One region of the Pseudomonas sp. Tav-5-1A genome, then DNA from elsewhere that is predicted to be linked to it. Evidence: predicted binding sites of a transcription regulator. Region 1 holds the regulator's gene; each other region holds the start of a gene.
What was found. The regulator sigma-54, encoded in region 1, starts transcription at its own class of promoters, with help from an activator protein. The targets are predictions, from matches to a motif close to ANTGGCATNNANNTTGCTNT.
Positions count from the first base shown of each region.

Region 2: the regulator sigma-54 is predicted to act here: its motif matches at 2,311-2,330, upstream of glnK (P-II family nitrogen regulator).
Region 3: the regulator sigma-54 is predicted to act here: its motif matches at 2,525-2,544, upstream of AC0J42_RS08015 (circularly permuted type 2 ATP-grasp protein).
Region 4: the regulator sigma-54 is predicted to act here: its motif matches at 3,000-3,019, upstream of flgB (flagellar basal body rod protein FlgB).

Region 1 covers NZ_CM146901.1:5,668,591-5,673,904, forward strand. Annotated here, with positions in the region: gene lptC (LPS export ABC transporter periplasmic protein LptC) at 1-533, shown strand, start outside; gene lptA (lipopolysaccharide transport periplasmic protein LptA) at 520-1,059, shown strand; gene lptB (LPS export ABC transporter ATP-binding protein) at 1,059-1,784, shown strand; gene AC0J42_RS26105 (RNA polymerase factor sigma-54) at 1,956-3,452, shown strand; gene hpf (ribosome hibernation-promoting factor, HPF/YfiA family) at 3,564-3,872, shown strand; gene ptsN (PTS IIA-like nitrogen regulatory protein PtsN) at 3,885-4,349, shown strand; gene rapZ (RNase adapter RapZ) at 4,352-5,209, shown strand; gene AC0J42_RS26125 (HPr family phosphocarrier protein) at 5,226-5,314, shown strand, end outside.
Region 2 covers NZ_CM146901.1:256,155-261,468, forward strand. Annotated here, with positions in the region: gene AC0J42_RS01225 (YifB family Mg chelatase-like AAA ATPase) at 1-303, opposite strand, end outside; gene AC0J42_RS01230 (LysR family transcriptional regulator) at 819-1,730, opposite strand; gene AC0J42_RS01235 (accessory factor UbiK family protein) at 1,860-2,120, opposite strand; gene glnK (P-II family nitrogen regulator) at 2,533-2,871, shown strand; gene AC0J42_RS01245 (ammonium transporter) at 2,907-4,244, shown strand; gene AC0J42_RS01250 (secondary thiamine-phosphate synthase enzyme YjbQ) at 4,445-4,870, shown strand; gene sutA (transcriptional regulator SutA) at 4,972-5,295, shown strand.
Region 3 covers NZ_CM146901.1:1,804,468-1,809,781, reverse strand. Annotated here, with positions in the region: gene AC0J42_RS08025 (transglutaminase family protein) at 1-122, opposite strand, end outside; gene AC0J42_RS08020 (alpha-E domain-containing protein) at 119-1,069, opposite strand; gene AC0J42_RS08015 (circularly permuted type 2 ATP-grasp protein) at 1,083-2,492, opposite strand; gene AC0J42_RS08010 (hypothetical protein) at 2,692-2,904, shown strand; gene AC0J42_RS08005 (ribonuclease E inhibitor RraB) at 3,573-3,914, opposite strand; gene AC0J42_RS08000 (hypothetical protein) at 4,138-4,374, opposite strand; gene AC0J42_RS07995 (hypothetical protein) at 4,553-5,314, shown strand, end outside.
Region 4 covers NZ_CM146901.1:5,049,730-5,055,043, forward strand. Annotated here, with positions in the region: gene flgE (flagellar hook protein FlgE) at 46-1,353, opposite strand; gene AC0J42_RS23060 (flagellar hook assembly protein FlgD) at 1,381-2,082, opposite strand; gene flgC (flagellar basal body rod protein FlgC) at 2,098-2,544, opposite strand; gene flgB (flagellar basal body rod protein FlgB) at 2,548-2,955, opposite strand; gene cheR (protein-glutamate O-methyltransferase CheR) at 3,316-4,143, opposite strand; gene AC0J42_RS23080 (chemotaxis protein CheV) at 4,196-5,122, opposite strand; gene flgA (flagellar basal body P-ring formation chaperone FlgA) at 5,198-5,314, shown strand, end outside.

The DNA of each region.
Region 1 (5,314 bases):
TCGTCGTGGCGATCTTCGTCTCCGTCGGCTACTGGAACATCAACCCGGACACCTTCCTCGACAAGCCTGCGGCTGCTGTCGACGAAAGTGCCATCGACTATTACGCCATCAACGCCCACGCTGTGCAGTTCCTGCCTGACGGCGGCGTGCAGTACCGCATGACCGGTGACAAGGTCGAGCACCTGCAGGCCAGCCAGGTCACCAAGGTGACCAACCCGGACATGAACCTGTACCGCGGCACCGTGTACCCCTGGCACGTGACCAGCGACCACGGCGAAGTGAACCCCGACGGTACCCAGGTCGAGCTGATCGACAACGTCCGCGTGGCCCGCACCGACCAGAAAAACCGTCCTACCCTGATTACCACCACGCGCATGACGGTATTCCCACAACAGCAATATGCGCAGACTGACCGAGACGTTAGAATCGACGGCGCCGGTGGCGTCTCGACGGGCACGGGCATGAAGGCATATTTGAAAGACAGCAAGATCAACTTGCTGTCAAACGTAAGAGGACTGTATGAGGCTCGCTAAAACCCTCCCTTTATTGCTCTCCCTGGGCTCTGCACTGGGGAGCGCTGGCGCCTGGGCACTGCCTACGGATCGCGACCAGCCGATCCACATCCAGTCCGACGACGCACAACTGGATGACAAGCAGGGCGTGGCCGTCTACAAGGGCAACGTCATCATCACCCAGGGCACCATGAAGATCACCGGCAACACCGTGACCATCACCCGCAACGCCCAGGGCGACGTCGACACCTTCACCTCGGTGGGCAACCTGGCCTACTACGAGCAGAAGCCGGCGATCGACAAGCCCATCGTCCAGGGCTACGGCAAGACCATCCAGTATTTCTCGGCGCAGAACCGCATCATCCTGATCGACCAGGCCAAGGTGGTGAACGACGGCAACACGTCCGAAGGCGAGAAGATCGTCTATGACACCGTCAAGCAGGTGGTGAACGCCGGCCGCGCCACGGGCGCCAAGGTCACGCCACGACCACGCATCGACATGGTCATCCAGCCGAAAAGCAAAACCGACCAGCAGCAGGGCAAGTAATGGCTATCCTCAAAGCCCAGCACCTGGCCAAAGCCTACAAGGGCCGGCAAGTGGTGCGTGACGTCAGCATGTCCATCGAAAGTGGGCAGATCGTCGGCCTCCTGGGGCCTAACGGCGCCGGCAAGACCACCTGCTTCTACATGATCGTCGGCCTGGTGCGCGCCGATCAGGGCCGCGTGCTGATCGACGACCTGGACGTGAGCCACCAGCCCATGCACGGTCGTGCTCGCTCGGGCATCGGCTACCTGCCGCAGGAAGCCTCGATCTTCCGCAAGCTGTCGGTCTCCGACAACATCATGGCCATCCTGGAAACCCGCCCGGAGCTGGACAAGGCCGGCCGCGTGAAGGAGCTGGAAAGCCTGCTGCAGGAGTTCCACATCACGCACATCCGCGACAACCTGGGCATGAGCCTGTCGGGCGGCGAGCGGCGCCGGGTGGAAATTGCCCGCGCGCTGGCGACCGCGCCCAAGTTCATCCTGCTGGACGAACCCTTTGCCGGTGTCGACCCGATCTCGGTCGGCGACATCAAGCAGATCATCCACCACCTCAAGAACAAGGGCATCGGCGTGTTGATCACCGACCACAACGTTCGCGAGACCCTGGATATCTGTGAAACCGCTTACATCGTCAACGATGGCCAGCTGATCGCCGAAGGCGATGCCGAGACCATCCTGGCAAACCAACTGGTGAAAGAGGTTTACCTCGGCCACGAGTTCCGCCTGTAACGGCGAGGTGTTTGGCTGGTTGCCCGGGGCGCGCCGCGAATTAATTGCGGTGTCGCTCTAGGCAAACACTTCGGTTTCAGGCATATAATTTGCTTACGACAAAAGCCGAGAGCCTCGGCGCCCGTAGTGGATGGCGCTTTGCGCCGGCGAATAAGGTGTTAAGCCCCTGCCATGAAACCATCGCTCGTCCTAAGAATGGGCCAGCAACTGACGATGACACCGCAGTTGCAACAGGCCATCCGCCTCCTCCAGCTCTCCACCCTGGACCTCCAACAGGAAATCCAGGAGGCCCTGGAATCCAATCCGATGCTCGAACGCCAGGAAGAAGGCGACGACTTCGACAACAGCGACCCCATGGCCGACAAGGCCGAGCAACAGGTCACCCCGGAAATCCAGGAGCCCAGCTACCAGGAAACCTCCGCCCCCACCGTCGACAACCTCGAAGACGGCGAGTGGAGCGAGCGCATTCCCAACGAGCTTCCCGTCGACACCGCCTGGGAAGACATCTACCAGACCAGCGCCAGCAGCCTGCCCAGCAACGATGACGACGAATGGGACTTCACCACCCGCACGTCGGCCGGCGAAAGCCTGCAGAGCCATCTGCTGTGGCAACTCAACCTGGCGCCCATGTCCGACACCGATCGCCTGATCGCGGTCACCCTGATCGACTGCATCAACAACCAGGGCTACCTGGACGAGACGCTGCAGGAGATCTGCGACTCCTTCGACCCGGAACTGGACATCGAGCTGGACGAAGTGGAAGCCGTGCTGCACCGCATCCAGCAGTTCGAGCCCGCCGGCATCGGCGCCCGCGACCTCAGCGAATGCCTGCTGCTGCAACTGCGCCAGATGCCCCCACGCACGCCGTGGCTCAGTGAGGCCCAGCGCCTGGTGGCCGACTACATCGACCTGCTGGGCAGCCGCGACTACAGCCAGCTGATGCGCCGCATGAAGCTCAAGGAAGACGAGCTGCGCCAGGTCATTGAACTGGTGCAAAGCCTCAACCCGCGCCCTGGCTCGCAGATCGAGTCCAGCGAAGCCGAGTACGTGGTGCCCGACGTCATCGTGCGCAAGGACAACGAGCGCTGGCTGGTGGAGCTGAACCAGGAAGCCGTACCGCGCCTGCGCGTCAACCCGCAGTACGCCGGCTTCGTGCGCCGCGCCGACACCAGCGCCGACAACACCTTCATGCGCAACCAGTTGCAGGAGGCGCGCTGGTTCATCAAGAGCCTGCAGAGCCGCAACGAGACCCTGATGAAGGTCGCCAGCCAGATCGTCGAGCACCAGCGCGGTTTCCTCGACTACGGCGACGAGGCCATGAAGCCGCTGGTGCTGCACGACATCGCCGAGGCGGTGGGCATGCACGAGTCGACCATTTCGCGGGTGACCACGCAGAAATACATGCACACCCCGCGCGGCATCTACGAGCTGAAATACTTTTTCTCCAGCCACGTCAGCACCTCCGAGGGCGGAGAATGCTCGTCCACGGCGATCCGCGCGATCATCAAGAAACTGGTTGCCGCGGAAAATCAGAAAAAGCCATTGAGTGACAGCAAGATCGCTGGTTTACTGGAGGCACAAGGCATCCAGGTAGCCCGCCGCACTGTCGCCAAGTACCGTGAATCCCTAGGGATCGCGCCGTCCAGCGAACGCAAGCGGCTGATGTGAATCCTGGCAGCGCCAAGGCGCTGCCAGTGGGCTTGCCGGATGTGCCACAGCGTTCCAGTGGCAGGTTAACCAACCTGTCTCTTTATGCACTGGCAATAAGGAGAAAGCGGTATGCAAGTCAACATCAGTGGACATCAACTGGTTGTGACCGACGCCATGCGCACTTACATCGGTGAGAAACTCGACCGATTGGAGCGCCATTTCGACAAGATCACCAACGTGCAGGTCATCATGGAGGTCGAGAAGCTGAAACAGAAAATCGAGGCCACCCTGCGCGTACCCGGTGGCGAAGTCGTGGCAAACGCGGAACATGATGACATGTACGCGGCCATCGACCTGCTGACCGACAAGCTCGACCGCCAACTCAAAAAGCATAAGGAAAAACAGCAGAGTCTGCTGCAAGGCCAGACCGCCCGCTGACACTCCCCCCTCATGATCCGACTTGAAAACATCCTGACCCCCGGCCGTTCCCTCGTGAACGCGCCGGGCGGCAGCAAGAAGAAAGTACTCGAACACATCGCCACCCTCATCGCCCGGGAAGTCCCGGGCCTTGAGATGCAGGTAGTGTTCGAAAGCCTGGTCGCCCGCGAAAAACTGGGCTCGACCGGTTTTGGCAACGGTATTGCCATCCCCCATTGCCGCCTGGTTGGCTGCACCACGCCGATCAGCGCCCTGCTGCACCTGGAGAACAAGATCGACTACGACGCCATCGACGGCGCCCCGGTCGACCTGGTCTTCGTGCTCCTGGTCCCCCAGGAGGCGACCAATGAACACCTGGCGTTGCTGAGCCAGATCGCCGGCATGCTCGACCGCGCCGACGTGCGCGAGCGCCTGCGCTCGGCGAAAAGCAGCGATGCCCTCTATCAGGTTGTGCTGGACGAACAGAAAGGTCATTGACCATGCGCCTGATCATCGTCAGCGGCCGCTCCGGCTCGGGCAAAAGCACCGCGCTGGACGTGCTGGAAGACAACGGTTTCTACTGCATCGACAACCTGCCGGCCGGCCTGCTGCCGGAATTGGCCGAGCGCGCCCTGATCCGCACCGAGCTGGCCCAGCCGCTGGTAGCCGTGTCCATCGATGCGCGCAACCTGCCCAGCGACCTGTCGCGTTTTCCGCAACTGCTGCAGGAAGCCCGCGACAAGCACATCCAGTGCGACGTGCTGTACCTGGACGCCGACGAAGAAACCCTGCTCAAGCGCTTCTCCGAGACCCGCCGCCGCCACCCGCTGAGCAACGCCAGCCGTTCGCTGGCCGAAGCCATCCGGGTGGAAACCGACCTGCTCAGCCCGATCGCCGACCTGGCTGACCTGAAGATCAACACCACCCACCTGAACCTGTACCAGCTGCGCGACTCGCTCAAGCTGCGCCTGCTGAACAAGCCGGAGCCGGGCACCGCGTTCCTGGTGGAGTCATTTGGTTTCAAGCGTGGCATGCCGGTGGACGCCGACCTGGTGTTCGACGTGCGCTGCCTGCCCAACCCCTATTGGAAGCCGGAACTTCGCGACCATTCAGGCCTGGAGCAACCGGTCATCGACTACCTGGCCGCGCAGCCCGACGTCGAGGAGATGTACCAGGACATCTCAAGCTACCTGCTCAAGTGGTTGCCGCGCTTCGCCGCCAGCAACCGCGCCTACGTCACCATTGCCATCGGCTGCACCGGCGGGCACCATCGCTCGGTCTACCTGACCGAACGCCTTGGCCAGGCCCTGCAGCAGACGCTCAAGAATGTCCAGGTTCGCCACCGCGACCTCAGTTGAAAGGATCCCCACCGCGATGCCTGCTCGTGAAATCGAAATCATCAACAAGCTTGGCCTGCACGCCCGCGCGGCCGCCAAGTTCGTCGGCGTCGCCGGCCGCTTCGG
Region 2 (5,314 bases), 1.2 Mb from region 1:
CAGCGCCGCCGTGGGGAACTGCCCGCTGGCGGCGAGAATGCCCAGGGCGATGGCCAGGTCGTAGCGGCCACCGTCCTTGGGCAGGTCCGCAGGCGCCAGGTTCTGGGTGATGCGCCGCGCGGGGAAATTCAGGTTCGAGTTGACGATGGCGCTGCGCACCCGGTCCTTGCTCTCCTTGACCGAGGCTTCCGGCAGGCCCACCAGCGTCAGCGAAGGCAGGCCGTTGGCCAGGTGGGTTTCCACCGTGACGGCCGGCGCGCCGACCCCGACCTGGGCGCGACTGTGGACGATGGCTAGAGACATGATTGCTCCGTGCAGGGGTAGGGAAGGACCGCTTCCTTGCGGTGCTTTCAGGGTAGTGGCTGGTGAGGGGAGTGCCAGGGGGGTATTGCGTCGGGGTGTTTCAGATTCTGCTATTCCAGAACGCTCGCTTGCCTCATGCCGTCAAGCGCCGGAATCACATCGTGTGTGAGCCAGCGCCGCAGACCACGGCTCTCGGCAGAGCAGTGGTACAGGAGCAATGCGTAGACGCCCGATCCACTCAGGATCAGGACCTCCCAGGTCCCAGCGGAGCATGTGATTCTTTCGGTTCGATACGCGGCGCCCGCGCAAGGCTACACGGAAAATTCGGAATTTTCCTTCAGCTCAGTGGGCGTGGGAAAGTAAGACCTGCTTCGTTATAGCTGCGGATGGGCGCCAGAAGGGAGGGCGTTGCACCGTAGCCGCTGCCGCCAGGCTGCGCTGGCCCTCATTGCAGACCAACATTTTCAGTGCACGCAATGGCCAGCGCAGCCTGCGGCAGCGGCTACGTGGCGAAGTCAGCGCGGCAAATCACTCATGAACGCCTCCAGCCGCGACCTCAACCACCGCTCCCCCGGGTCCGTATCCATCACGCTCAACCACACCATCGACAGGTCCAGCGTAGGCGTGTCGAACGGCAGCGGTTCGGTGTACAGGTTGCCGTAGCCCACCATCGCGTTCGCTGCGTAGTCGGGGGCGCCGGCGAGCAGGTCGGTGCCGGCCAGCAGGGCGGGCAGGGCACTGTATTGGGGGACGGAGAGGACGACGTTGCGCTTGCGGCCGATTTCTTCCAGCCACTCGTCCACCACGCCGCTGGTGTTGGCCATGTGCGAGACCAGCACGTGGGGGCGTTCGCAGTATTCGTCGAGGGTCAGGGGGTGGTCGGATTTGTCGGCGCGCAGGATGCGCGGCTGGATGCGCCGCAGCAGCTTGCGCTTGGCGTTGGCCGGCAGGCCGCGGGTCTGGCTGATGCCCACGGTTATTTCGCCGGAGGCGAGCAGGTCGGGCACGCGCCAGTAGTCCACGTGCTGCACCACGAACACCACCTTCGGCGCCTCCTGGCGCAGGGCGCGCAGCAGCGGCGGCAGCAGGCCGAACTCGACGTCGTCCGACAGCCCGATGCGGAAGGTGGAGTTGCTGACGGCGGGGTCGAAGTCGTGGCTCAGGCTGATGGCGATGGACAGCGCGTCCAGGGCCGGCGACAGGTGCCGGGCCAGTTCCTCGGCGCGGGCGGTGGGCTCCATGCGGTGGCCGACACGCACGAACAGCGGGTCGTTGAACATGCTGCGCAGGCGGTTGAGCGCCGAGCTGATGGTGGGCTGGCCGAGGAACAGCTTTTCGGCGACGCGGGTGACGTTGCGCTCGAGCATCAAGGTCTCGAACACCACCATCAGGTTGATGTCGGCCTTGCGCAATTCATTGCGGTTCATCGGCGGCTGCCCCCAGTCCATTCGCGTATGGCTGGAGTGTAGAGGTGCGGGTTTGTATGACGCAATGCTACAAACCCACCGCCCCGTAGCAGCGGCCGCAGGCCGCGTCACCGGGCGCGAGCTGAGTGGTTATTCCGCAGGTGGCGCCAGGCGGGCTTCGAGTTCGGCCATCTTCGCTTCCAGCGCTTCAAGGCGCGCGCGGGTGCGGGCCAACACCACCATCTGGCTATCGAATTCTTCCCGGCTTACCAGGTCCAGCTTGCTGAAGCCGCTTTGCAGCAGCACCTTGAACTGGCTTTCCAGCTCGGCGCGTGGCTGGCTGGTGTCGCTGCTGAACAGGCGCGAGGCGTGGTCGCCAAGGGCGTCGAGGAAGGCTTTGGGCGCAAGCATGGTGAAATTCCTGAATCTGATGGCCTGGAGTGTAACACGCAGGCGTCTATAGTCAGTGGCGTGGCGGCCGCACGGTTTTTGCGCATCGCCACGTTCGAGTGCGCACCAGGATAGGGCGCAACCGTTGATCAGATGTGGGGCGAGGGCGACAAGCAAGGGGAAACACGCCGAATTTGTTGGGTTGCACGGACATGGCAAGCTTTCTGCTTACACAGCATTGACCCATGCACTGATGCAGTCGATGTGACGAATGCAGTGCGCAGGCGGAGCGGGATGTGTTTCGTCAGGAGCGGTACTGGTGGTTGGTCTGGGGATGTGGGACCGACGACGCGTTACAAAGCCAGGCACTGCGCTTAGACTTGAGCTGGGTTTGTTTTCCTGGGGCAAGTCCACTAATTCGGGAGAGAGTTTCATGAAGCTAGTCACTGCCATCATCAAGCCGTTCAAATTGGACGACGTCCGCGAGTCGCTGTCTGAAATCGGCGTGCAGGGCATTACCGTAACCGAGGTGAAAGGCTTCGGGCGCCAGAAGGGTCACACCGAGCTGTATCGCGGCGCGGAATACGTGGTCGACTTTTTGCCCAAGGTGAAGATCGATGTCGCCATTGACGACAAGGATCTGGACCGGGTGATCGAGGCGATCACCAAGGCTGCCAACACCGGCAAGATCGGCGACGGCAAGATTTTCGTGGTCAATCTGGAACAGGCCATTCGCATCCGTACCGGCGAAACCGATACCGACGCGATCTAAGCCGCCCCAAACCCAACGCCCCAGGAGAAAACAATATGACTCTGCGTCAATTCGCAGGGCTAGGAGCCCTGTTGTCCCTCGTAATACCCGGCATGGCCCTGGCGGCTGATCCGGTTCCGGCACCGGTGCTCAATTCGGGCGATACCGCGTGGATGCTGACGTCTACCGCCCTGGTGCTGTTCATGACCATTCCTGGCCTGGCGTTGTTCTACGGCGGCATGGTTCGTTCGAAAAACATTCTTTCCGTGATGATGCAGTGCTTCGCCATTACCGGCCTGGTCAGCATTCTGTGGACCATCTATGGCTACAGCCTGGCGTTCGATACCACCGGTATGGAAGCTGGCGTCGTCAACTACAACTCCTTCTTCGGCAGCATGGCCAAGGCGTTCCTGGCGGGTATCACCCCGGCCAGCATCACTGGTCCTGCGGCGCTGATTCCGGAAGCGGTGTTCGTCACCTTCCAGATGACCTTCGCCATCATCACCCCGGCGCTGATCGTGGGTGCCTTCGCCGAGCGCATGAAATTCTCGGCCATGCTGGTGTTCATGGGCATCTGGTTCACCCTGGTGTACGCACCGATCGCGCACATGGTCTGGTCCGGTCCGGGCTCGCTGTTGGGTGACTGGGGCGTGCTGGACTTCGCCGGTGGTACCGTGGTGCACATCAACGCCGGTATCGCAGGCCTGGTGGCGTGCCTGGTGCTGGGCAAGCGCAAAGGCTTCCCGACCACCCCGATGGCCCCGCACAACCTGGGCTACACCCTGATGGGCGCAGCGATGCTGTGGGTAGGCTGGTTCGGCTTCAACGCCGGTTCCGCCGCCGCTGCCAACGGCACTGCCGGCATGGCCATGCTGGTCACCCAGATCGCCACCGCGGCCGCTGCACTGGGCTGGATGTTCGCCGAGTGGATCACCCACGGCAAACCTAGCGCCCTGGGTATCGCTTCGGGCGTGGTTGCCGGCCTGGTAGCCATCACCCCGGCTGCCGGTACCGTGGGCCCGATGGGCGCCCTGGTCATCGGCCTGGCGGCTGGCGTGGTGTGCTTCTTCTGCGCCACCACCCTGAAACGCAAGCTGGGCTACGACGACTCCCTGGACGCCTTCGGCGTGCACGGTATCGGCGGTATCCTCGGCGCTATCCTGACCGGCGTGTTCGCAGCCCCTTCGCTGGGCGGCTTCGGCACCGTGACCGACATCGCTGCCCAAGTCTGGATTCAGTGCAAGGGCGTGGCGTTCACCATCGTCTACACCGCCGTGGTGACCTACGTCATCCTCAAGGTGCTGGACGTGGTCATGGGCCTGCGCGTCAACGACGAAGAAGAGTCGGTTGGCCTGGACCTGGCGCAACACAACGAGCGCGGCTACAACCTGTAACCGCCTGCGAAAAAATGCCCGGCTTGCCGGGCATTTTTTTGCCTGCGATTTGTCATTTGTCCAGGGCGCAAACGGTTTCTGCCAGCCAAGTTCCAGCAACCGTGCCATGTAGGCGAAAGGCTTACAGGCAATGATGAATTTAGCCCCTTTGCTTTTTCCCAGAGCGCGCTAGAATGCGCCCCGAACGTGTGGAGAATGGTATGTGGCAGCAACGGTTGATCACCTTGAAGCCAAGGCCGCGCGGCTTTCACCTGGTAACGGATGAGCTGCTGCACGACTGGCCAGAGTTGCGTGCATGCCGTATCGGCCTGCTGCACCTGCTGCTGCAACATACGTCGGCGTCGTTGACCATCAACGAGAACGCCGACCCTGCGGTTCGGCGTGATTTCGAGCGTTTCTTCAACCGCCTGGTGCCCCAGGGCGACGGCGGCTATGAACACAACGACGAAGGCGCGGATGACCTGCCGGCACACTTCAAGGCCAGTTTGCTAGGCTGTCAACTGACGTTGCCGGTGCGGGACGGGCGGCTGGCGCTGGGTACCTGGCAGGGTGTGTATTTGGGTGAGCACCGTGATCATGGCGGTGCTCGCAGGGTGCTCGCCACGTTGCAGGGCGAGGCCAAATGACCGTCGGCAAACCGACGGATATGAATTTTTCCTGGCAGCCATCGACAGACGGTCAGGCTGCGCTATAAATAATCTGCTTTTCGCAAGTCATGAGGTAGAACATGAGCGACGATGATCTGGAAAACGACGAACTCGAAGTAGGTGACGAGGACGATACCGAGGAAGGCCTGGAAGCGGCAGCTGAAGACGTTGCCGACGACAGTGGCGACGATACCCCCGCGCCCTCGGCCAAAGGCAAATCCAAGGCTGCAGTGTCGGTAGACGAACTGCCTAGCATTGAAGCCAAGAACAAGGAGCGTGATGCCCTTGCCCGCGCCATGGAAGAATTCCTGGCTCGTGGTGGCAAGGTGCAGGAAGTCGAGGCCAACGTGGTCGCCGACCCGCCCAAGAAGCCGGACAACAAATACGGCAGCCGCCCTATCTGAGTCCCTGCTTGCATGAAAA
Region 3 (5,314 bases), 2.8 Mb from region 1:
AACTGCCAGCTGAGCACGTGCTGGCGCTCGCTGTCGTGGGGCGTCAGGCGCAGGTACTGGATGCTGGCGCGCACTTCGTCATCGTAGTGGTAGGCGGTCTCGTGGCTGATGGAGAGTCTCATACTGCCTCCAGGTAGGAACTGTGAATGGCGTTGCCCAACTGTGCCACCAGCGGGATGAATTCGGTGAGCCAGGCGTGCAGCCCTTCGTCGAGGATCTCGCCGATGCCGGTGTAGCGCAGGCGCGCGTCCAGCTCGGCGGCCAGGCGCTGGGCCGGGCGGCCGTTGAGGCCGGGCAGCGAGGCCAGGATCTGGTCGATTTCCTCGGTGCAGGCGCGCAGCGAGCGCGGCACGTCGGCGCGCAGCAGCAACATCTCCGCCACGTTGTTGGCCGAGGGCGCGTCGCGGTAGATCTCGGTGTAGGCCTCGAACGACGACAACGCCCGCAGCAGCGCGCTCCACTGGTAGTAACTGCGCGCCGAGCTTTCGTCCACCAGTTCGGCCTCGTCGCCCAGCATCTCGTAGCGCGCGTCCACCAGGCGCAGGGTGTTGTCGGCGCGCTCGATGAAGGTGCCCAGGCGAATGAAGCGGAACGCGTCATTGCGCATGATGGTGCCGTAGGTGGCGCCACGGAACAGGTGCGAACGCTCCTTGATCCACTCGCAGAAGCGGCTCAGGCCGTAGCGCCCCAGGCCCTGCTCGGCGATGCCGCGAATCTCCAGCCAGGTGGCGTTGATGTTTTCCCACATGTCGGCGGTGATGCGCCCACGCACCGCGTGGGCACTGGCGCGGGCGGCGCCCAGGCAGCTGTAGAGGCTGGCCGGGTTGCTGGCGTCCAGGGCGAAGAAGTGCAGCAGGCGCTCGGCGTGCAGCTTGCCGTGGCGCTCCAGGTAGTCGTCGAGGGTGCCGGTGATCAACAGCGGCATCGCCATTTCTTCAAGACCGTCGCCACGGCCATCCTGGGGCATCAGCGACAGCGAATAGCTAACTTCGAGCATGCGCGCCAGGTTCTCCGCGCGCTCCAGGTAACGTGACATCCAATACAGATCAGAGGCAGTTCTACTCAGCATTTGGCAGGCATCCTTAATCCTCGACCACCCAGGTGTCCTTGGTTCCGCCACCCTGTGACGAGTTGACCACCAGCGAGCCCTCGCGCAGCGCCACGCGGGTCAGCCCGCCGGGTACCACACGGGTTTCGCGGCCGGCCAGGACGAACGGGCGCAGGTCGATATGGCGCGGGGCAATGCCGTTCTCGACGAAGGTCGGGCAGGTCGACAACGACAGCGTCGGCTGCGCGATGTAGGCATGGGGCCGCGCCTTGAGGCGGGCACGGAAGTTCTCGATCTCGGCCGCGCTGGCGGCAGGGCCCACCAGCATGCCGTAGCCGCCCGACCCCTGGGTCTCCTTGACCACCAGGTCGGGCAGGTTGGCCAGCACGTGGGACAGTTCCTTGGGGTTGCGGCACTGCCAGGTCGGCACGTTCTTGAGGATCGGCTCCTCGTCCAGGTAGAAACGGATCATGTCGGTGACGTAGGGGTACACCGACTTGTCGTCCGCCACGCCGGTGCCGATGGCGTTGGCCAGCACCACGTTGCCCGAGCGGTATGCCGCCAGCAGGCCGGGCACGCCCAGCATCGATTCGGGGTTGAACGCCAGCGGGTCGAGGAAGGCATCGTCGAGGCGGCGGTAGATCACGTCCACGGCCTTGGGGCCGTCGGTGGTGCGCATGAACACGCGGTCGTCGCGCACGAACAGGTCGGCGCCCTCCACCAGTTCCACGCCCATCTCGCGGGCCAGGAACGCATGCTCGAAGAACGCACTGTTGAAGCGCCCGGGGGTCAGCACCACCACGCTGGGGTTGTCCAGGTGGCTGGAGCTTTTCAGGGTGTCCAGCAGCATGCTCGGGTAATGGTCGATGGGGGCGATGCGCTGGGCCGCGAACAGCTCGGGGAACAGGCGCATCATCATCTTGCGGTCTTCGAGCATGTAGCTCACGCCGCTGGGCGTGCGCAGGTTGTCTTCCAGCACGTAGTAGCTGCCATCGCCGTCGCGCACCAGGTCGACGCCGGAAATGTGCGAGTAGATGTCACGGTGCAGGTTCAGGCCCTGCATCGCCAGCTGATATTGCTCGTTGGCCAGCACCTGTTCGGCGGGGATGATGCCGGCCTTGATGATGCGCTGGTCGTGGTACAGGTCGGCCAGGAACATGTTCAGTGCCTTGACCCGCTGGATACAGCCGCGCTCCACCACCCGCCACTCGCTGGCCGGGATACTGCGCGGAATGGTATCGAACGGAATCAGCCGCTCGGTGCCCTGCTCGTCGCCATAGAGCGTGAAAGTGATGCCAGCCCGGTGGAACAGCAGATCGGCTTCCCGGCGCCGTTGGGCCAGGAGCTCTTCGGGGGTGTCGGCCAGCCAGCGCGCGAACTCCCGGTAATGCGGGCGGACCACGCCGCCGGCATCGTACATCTCATCATAAAAGGTGCGGATCATGCCGTACTCCTTGTCACCCGGACACCAAGCCCATCGCAAGGCTCGTGCCAGCGGCAGAAACGCTTAAATAACAACAGGTTGGATAACGCCCGATTCGCGCTCGCACCATTCCTGTGCGTCATTGACCCCAACCCGTCCCCGGACGCTTCATTGCGAAGCGGTAGTTCAAGGCTAATTGCTATGACCAGCATAGACAGAGATGATTTCGGCAACGCTGCGCCAGACAGTTTTTTTAATGAATATTCAATCCCCGCAAATCGTTTTTGATCTTGAAGCTCTTGATCTTGAAGCTCTTGATCTTGATTTGGCTCTTGATCTTGATCTGGCTTTTGATCTGGCGTTTGATTTTGATCTTGGCCCCGTTAAGCGCCCGGGCCGACTGGAGGCGTTGATCAAGCGGGCCGAGGCGTAGCCGAGGGAGACGGAACCGGAGGCGCTTCTATTCCGGGCCGTCGTCCGCTTGAGCGACGCCGGAGGGAGGGGACCCGTAGCGCAGCGGAGGGCCCAAGCAGGGGCAAGCCCTTTTTGCTTACTTTTTGGGGCGACTGCCAAAAAGTGAGTCGGCGTAAGGCCGAAACGGTCGGTGGTATCCCCGCGAAAATGGATATGTTCGAAATCGCCGAAGCGCGATGCCGAATCCGTGACTTTATCCATTACCAAGGGTGATGCAAAATCACCTTTCCGCCCTTACGGCGGGTCACTTTTTTTCAAACGCCAAAAAAAGTAACCAAAAAACGCTTGCCCCTGCTTGGGCCCTCCGCTGCGCTACGGGTCCCCTCCTTCCGGCGCCGCTCAACGGGCAGACGGCACCCGCTATAGAAGCCTGCGGGTTACCGTCTCTTCGGCCTGCGGCCTCGGCCCTTCGGGCAGCCCGTTGATCGACGCCTCCAGTGGGCCCGGGCGCTTTACGGGGCATACAATCAAGATCAAAAGCCAGATCAAAAGCCAAGTCAAAAGCCAAGTCAAAAGCCAGATCAAGATCACGAGCCAGGGCAGCAGCAATAACTGGAGGTATTGTGGATGGCCTGCAAACTAAAACGGCCAGCCCATGGGCCAGCCGTCATGTACTGCGGGGGTCAGTCAAGCCTGCAGGCGCTGCACCTGATGCTTCACACCCCACCCTTCTATCTCCCCGCCCAGCGGTTCGATCACGGCTTCGAAGTCCTGCTCGAACTCGCCGATGCCGCCATAGGTGGCGAACATCACCTTGCTCAACTCCAAGTACCAGGCCCCATCGTCACGTTCGCTGACCTGGGCATTGAGTGACTCGCCCTGGAACTTGCCCGCTGCCGTGCGCGCACGCTTTTCGTCCGGGAACACGGCATAGAACTCGATGGGATGGATGCTGGCAAAATCGAAGCCGCCTTCCTTCATGCGGCGCAGCACGTGGGTGCTGATGTCTTCTTGATAGGCTGTGCTCATGAATCGTCCTCCTCATCATTGATGGATAGACTTTCAGTACTTCCAGGACCTCCGTTGGCAGAAAAACGACTGCAATGGGACTACGCGACTCAAGGGTCACCCGGAAACAAGCATGGAGCTGACAACAAGACGAGGGCACGGCCAAAGGGGGCAGGCCGCTCTCGATTGCAGAGTAGCGCGAAGGCGGCGCCTGTGCCAGAGGGTCAGGCGCACCAATTGCGGATCAGTCGACTGGCGTCACAGAAACGATTTCCATGGCATTCATCTCCTTGAGCGCCTTGGCCGCCGGTTCCGCGGCACGATTATCAAAATCATTGAGGTCGGCCTTTTCCAGCACCGGGCGGTAATAGGCACGTACATGCCTGGCCGCCTCGTCCTTGTCGGGACGTTCCTGCGCATCGACCTGCAGGTTCAACTGCTGGCCATGTTCATCGATAAACGTGATTTGCCACTTTTTCATCTAGATCTCCTCGGCAGAACGGAGTCGACGACACAAGGCTTGCGCCTTACTTCACTTGACCGGCCAGGGCCGGCATCGTTCCGGCCGGGTGCCCGCCAGCGGCAATGATTCATTTAGATAACACCTTGGCGGGCAGACGAACGGGCGAAATGCACGGTTTCCACCCAAGGAGACGGTCATGACCGACACCCTAGCTGCCGTGAAGCACTACGATGACGTGCTCGCCCACTACCACACCCTGCTGGGCGCCCTGGCCCAGGCGCCCACGCCGCTGGCTGTGTTCCAGCGCATGGGGCAGCGCCTTGAGCCTGATGACCCGCGCACGCCGCTGGAAAAACTGCCCAAGGCCTACCCCAGCCGCTACCGCGACTACCGGCGCTCCGAAGGGGGGCAGGCCCACGCCGCCGCAGCCGCCAAGGCGCTGGCTGGCTTCGTGCATGCCCAGGCCCAATTGCTGCACGCCGACGGCCTGCTCGGCAACGACCATTGGCTGATGGCCAAGAGTGTCTACCAATGGCCCGAGCGGGCCGAGCGTACGCGCCACTACGGTCGCGTCACCCGTGCCTACGCCCTGCACCTGGAGACCAGCGACGCGCGCGTGCCGGCCATCGGCAGTTTCGTCCTGGCCCAGGCTGCACATGCACCGCTGGCCAGCCTGGCGCAAGCCGAAGAGGTCGGCCTGTTGCTGCTGTTCACCCCCGGTGGCGGCCTGGAGGCCTTCAATGACCTGGCCGGCCTGCGTCAGCGCCTGGCCCGCCTCGACACCCTGCAAGCCGGCGTGCCCACCCGCGACCACAAGCGCCTGGGCCGGGCACCCGAGGCCCCGGTGACCTTCAGCGAGATCACCGGGCACCTGTTTGCCCAGTTGCTCGGCCACTGGCATGAAAAGCAACTGGACGACTTCAACTACCACCTGCACCACCGCGACCTCAGCCCGTTG
Region 4 (5,314 bases), 620 kb from region 1:
AAACCCGGGCTTTGGGCCCGGGCTTTGTAGTGCTGCCGACAACTATCAAGTCATCTGGATAGTGGTCTGCATGATGGTGCTTTCGGTGGAGATGGTCTTGGCGTTGGCCTGGTAGTTGGACTGCGCCTTGATCAGGTTCACCAGCTCAGCGGTCAGGTCGACGTTGGAGTCTTCCAGCGACGAGGCGCTCAGCGAGCCCATGGTGCCGCTGCTAGGGGTGCCGATCACCGGCACGCCCGAGGCGTAGGTTTCACGCCAGTCGGTGCCACCGGCCGGGCTCAGGCCCTGCACGTTGGCGAAGTTGGCCAGGGCCACCTGGCCGATGACGTTGGTCTTGCCGTTGGTGAAGGTAGCGGTCAGCTGGCCGGTGTCGCTCACCGACAGGGCCGACAGTTCGCCGGTGGCGTAGCCGTCCTGGTCCTTGGCAGTCGTCGCCGAGGTGGCGTTGTACTGGGTCAGGTTGGACATGTCCAGGGTGATATTCGCGGTAGCGGAAGCACCGTTGGAGGCGTAGGTACCGTCGCTCTGCTCGGCAGCAGGCACCCAGCCGGCCAGGCTGAAGGTACCGTCGGCGTTCACGGTCAGGCCACCGGTCACGGCGCCGGCGGTGTAGCTGTACGAACCGTCGGAGTTGAACGTGACCGGGTTGGCCAGCGGCGTGGTGGACGTCGGGTCGGTCGGGTTGACGCCGTCGATGGTGGTGTACATGGTCCAGCTGTTCGACGTGTCATCCTTCACGAAGTACTGGTTCAGCTGGTGGGCGTTGCCCTGGCTGTCATAGACGTCGGTGTTGAAGGTGTAGTTGTAGCTGCTGGTGTTCGAGGCAGTGAACGGGCTGACGGTCGGGGCGGTCGCACTGGAGTTCAGGTTGACGGTTTCCGAGATGCTGCTGGTCGCCTTGGGCGCCAGGTTGGACGTGTCGATGGCCAGGTTCGACAGCACGCCCGAGGTCAGCTTGCCGGTGGAGTCAGTGGTGTAGCCCTGCAGGTTGTTGCCGCTGGCATCGACGATGTTGCCGGACTTGTCGCTGTAGAAGGCACCGGCACGGGTGTACAGCTTCGAGCCGTTGTCGCTGAGCACGAAGAAACCGTTGCCGTTGATGGCCATGTCCAGGCTGTTGCCGGTGGACTCGATGTTGCCCTGGGTGAACTGCTGCGACACGGCGGCAGTGGTCACGCCGCTACCGACGGTGGTCTTGCCCGAGGTGCCACGGATGGACTGGGCATACTGGTCGGCGAATTCGGTGCGCGACGATTTGAAACCGGTGGTGGCGACGTTGGCAATGTTGTTGCCGGTGACGTCCAGGGCTTTGTTGGCTGCTGCCAGGCCACTGAGGCCGACGTTGAAAGACATGTTTTCACTCCTGCGCCGTAGCCGGCATTAAATTCCGATGGTTTGGACAGCAGACAGGGCAACACTGGAGCCCGTTGCCAGGTTCAGCGTCATTTCACCGCCGCTGGTGGTGGCCATGGTCACGCTGTTGACCGTGGTCGGCAGGTTGGTGGTCATGACTGTCGAGGTACCGTCGATGGTGGCAACCGCCTTGAAGGTGTAGTTGCCGGAGGCCGCGGTGTTGCCGTCGCCATCCTTGCCATCCCAGGTGAAGCTGTAGGTGCCGGCCGACTGGGTGCCCTCGTCGAGGGTACGCACCAGGGTGCCGTCACTGTTGTAGACGCCAATGGTGTTGCTGGTGCTGGAACCGGTCAGGTTCACCGAGCCGGTCAGGCCCTTGCTGGTGTCGACGTCGGCGGTGGTGCCGGTGACGATGACCGAGTGGCCGACCAGCGAGGACGCCTGCAGGGCCTGGGACGACTGGTACGAGGTGAGGATGGTGCTCACCGAGTCGTTGAGGCTCTGCATGCTTTCCAGGCTGCTGAACTGGGCCAGCTGCGAAACGAATTCGCTGTTGTCCTGTGGGTCCAGGGGGTTCTGGTTCTGCATCTGGGTAACCAGCAGTTGCAGGAACGCGTCCTTGCCCAGCGCACTGCCCGCGGTACCGGTGGAGCTGTCGGTGGTACTGGTGGTTTTCTGCAGTGACGTCAGGACGGACGAAGCCGAGGTGCTGTCAGTTGTTGTGGTCATGTTCTTGCGCCCCTATCACTGACCCAGGGTCAGGACTTTCTGCATCATGGTTTTCGCGGTATTCATGATGTCCGCGTTGGTCTGGAACGAACGGCTGGCAGAGATCATGTCAGCCATCTCCTCCACCACGTTGACGTTCGGGTAGTACACGTAGCCGTCTTTGTTGGCCGCCGGGTTCTTGGGCTCGTAGCGAGCTTCCAGGTTGCTTTGGTCCTCGATCACGCCCGACACCTGCACGCCGCTGCCGGCGGCATCCTGGTCCTGGAACAGCGAGCCGCTGTCGCCGGTGGACTGGGTCTGGTCGAACACAGTGGCGAACACCGGGTGGCGCGCGCGGTAGGTCTGGTCGATGCTCGACGAGACGGTCTCGGCGTTGGCGATGTTACTGGCGACGGTGTTCAGGCGAGTGGTCTGGGCACTCATGCCGGTACCGGCAATGTTGAAAACGCTGGCTAGAGACATGAATCACTCCCCACGGATGGCTGACACCAGCCCTTTGAATTTGGCGTTGAGCAGGGTGAAGCTGGCCTGGAAGTTCACCGAGTTCTGCGCGTAGTTGGCTTGTTCCACCTGCGCGTCCACGGTGTTCTGGTCCAGCGAGGGCGAGCTGGGGGTGCGGTACAGCAATTGCTGGTCACCCATGCTCAGGCCTTCGGCCTCGATGTGCTTGTCGTTGGTCCGCTCCAGCTCGAACGTGCCGTTCTGGCGCTTGTCGCCTTCAGCCTGCAGCACGGCGGCAAAGTCCAGGTCACGCGCCTTGTAGTTGGGCGTGTCGGCGTTGGCCAGGTTGTTGGCCAGCACTTCGGCGCGCTGGGCGCGGAACGCCAGTGCCTGCTCGTGGATGCCCAGCGCTTTGTCGAAACTGATGCTCATGGTGGAAACCTTTAAACGGCGGACCGGATGTTGGTGACAGAAAGATAGCAAGGCCCGTGCCAAACTGCGCGAGGCCCGGTTTTGCTGGGGTTTGGGGAAAGTGGCAAGCGGCAATGCCAGAAAAGCGGCAAGCGGGTTCCGCTGGGTGCCAACAAAGCGGCAATACCCGATTGCCGCTTTGCATGGCCCGGAACACCACCCCGTAGCGGCAACTGTCTTTGTGGGAGCTGGCTTGCCAGCGAGTTTTCAGAGCCTCAACAGCTCGCTGGCAAGCCAGCTCCCACAGTATGTAGCAGCTGCCGAAGGCTGCGTCCCCACCCCAAACGCCAAAAACAACAAAGGCCCCGAAGGGCCTTTGCGTTATTTCGCCTGGTAGATGATGCCCGGGCTGCACTGGACCATCTGGTAATGGTCCGGCAGGCCGTTCAGCGCCTCGGACGCGCCAAGGAACAGGTAGCCACCGGGCTTGAGGGTGCCATGGATGCGCATCAGGATGTCTTTCTTCACCTGGGCGGAGAAGTAGATCAGCACGTTGCGGCAGAACACCACGTCGAACTTGCCCAGCGCCGCGTAGCTGTCCAGCAGGTTGAACGAGCGGAACTCCACGCGGCTGCGAATCGGCGCCTTCACCGCCCAACGGCCGGGGCCCTTGGTGTCGAAGTAGCGCTGCAGGCGGTCCGCCGACAGGCCGCGGCCGATGGCCAGGCTGTCGTACTCGCCGCTCTTGCAGTTGGTGAGCATGGAACCGGACAGGTCGGTGGCGACGATCTGCGCACCGGCCTTGAGCTGGCCCAGGTTGGTACGCTCGAACTCGTCGATGGTCATGGACAGCGAATAGGGCTCCTGGCCCGACGAGCAGGCCGCCGACCAGATGCGCAGGCGCTGGCCGGGCGCGTTCTTGACGAACTCGGGGATGACCTTGTTCTTCATCACCTCGAAGGGGTAGGTATCGCGAAACCACAGGGTTTCGTTGGTGGTCATGGCGTCCACCACCTGCTCGCGCAGGCCACTGCGCGGCTGGGTCTGGATGCGCTGCACCAACTCGCCCAGGGACTTGATGCCCTGCTGTTCCATCAGCTTGTTGAGACGGCTGGAAACAAGATATTGCTTATTCTCGCCCAACAGAATGCCACAGGCTTTTTCCAGGAAGACCCGGAACTGTTCGAAATCCAAATTACCCGTAGACAATGGTGCCGCCTCTCAAATCGTCGTTCGTGCCTGGGGCATTATGCCCCAGGCGTTAGCCTGCTGCCTTGATCCGGTCTACCACGCGCTGGGCCAGGTCATCCGGCCGGAACTTGGCCAGGAAGTCGTCTGCCCCCACCTTCTTCACCATCGCCTGGTTGAACACCCCCGACAGGGAAGTATGCAGGGTGATGTGCAGGTTCTTCATGCGTGGGTCGCTGCGAATCTCCGCAGTCAAGGTATAGCCGTCCATCTCGGGCATTTCGATGTCGGAGATCATCATGAGGAATTCTTCCTCGGGATGCTTGCCTTCATCCACCAGCTTACGCAGGTAATCCAGCGCCTGCCGCCCGTCGTTCAATGCCACCACTTCCACGCCCACGGTCTGCAGGCAACGGGTCACCTGCTTGCGCGCCACCGACGAGTCATCCACGGTCAACACCCGCAGCGACACCGCCTTGTGCTGGGTTTCCTCATCCACCACGCCGACGGAAATCGATTCGGAGGTGGGCGCCACTTCCGCTAGGATTTTCTCCACATCGATGATTTCGACGAGCTTGTTGTCCACCCGAGTCACGGCCGTGAGGTAATGATCACGACCCGTGCCCTTGGGTGGCGGATGAATCTCTTCCCAGTTCATGTTGACGATGCGCTCTACCGAGTGCACCAGGAAGCCCTGGATCTTGGTGTTGTACTCCGTGATGATCACGAAGGTGTTCTTGATGTCCTGCAGACCGGGCGCACCGGTTGCCATTGCCAGATCGAGGATCGGGATGGTCGCCCCACGAATATTCGCCACACCGCGCACTACCGGGCTGGACTTGGGCATCACGGTCAGGTTCGGGCATTGCAGCACCTCCCGCACCTTGAACACGTTGATGCCATACAGCTGCGAACCGTTGAGCCGGAACAACAACAGTTCCAGGCGGTTCTGCCCTACCAGTTGAGTGCGCTGGTTCACCGAATCCATTACACCAGCCATGCCCGTGACTCCTTAAACCTTCGCGTGGATCGTACCTGAACATTGAGTCGGCACGACCCTTGCTTTTTGTAATGTATGAACGCAAAAACGACATTTTCCCGACGCATGGCACAGAGACTACTCTGCGGATTCGCCGTGTTGTGCATTTTTGGATTCGGCGGTGCCTCCCAGGCCGAAGAGTTCACAACTCCT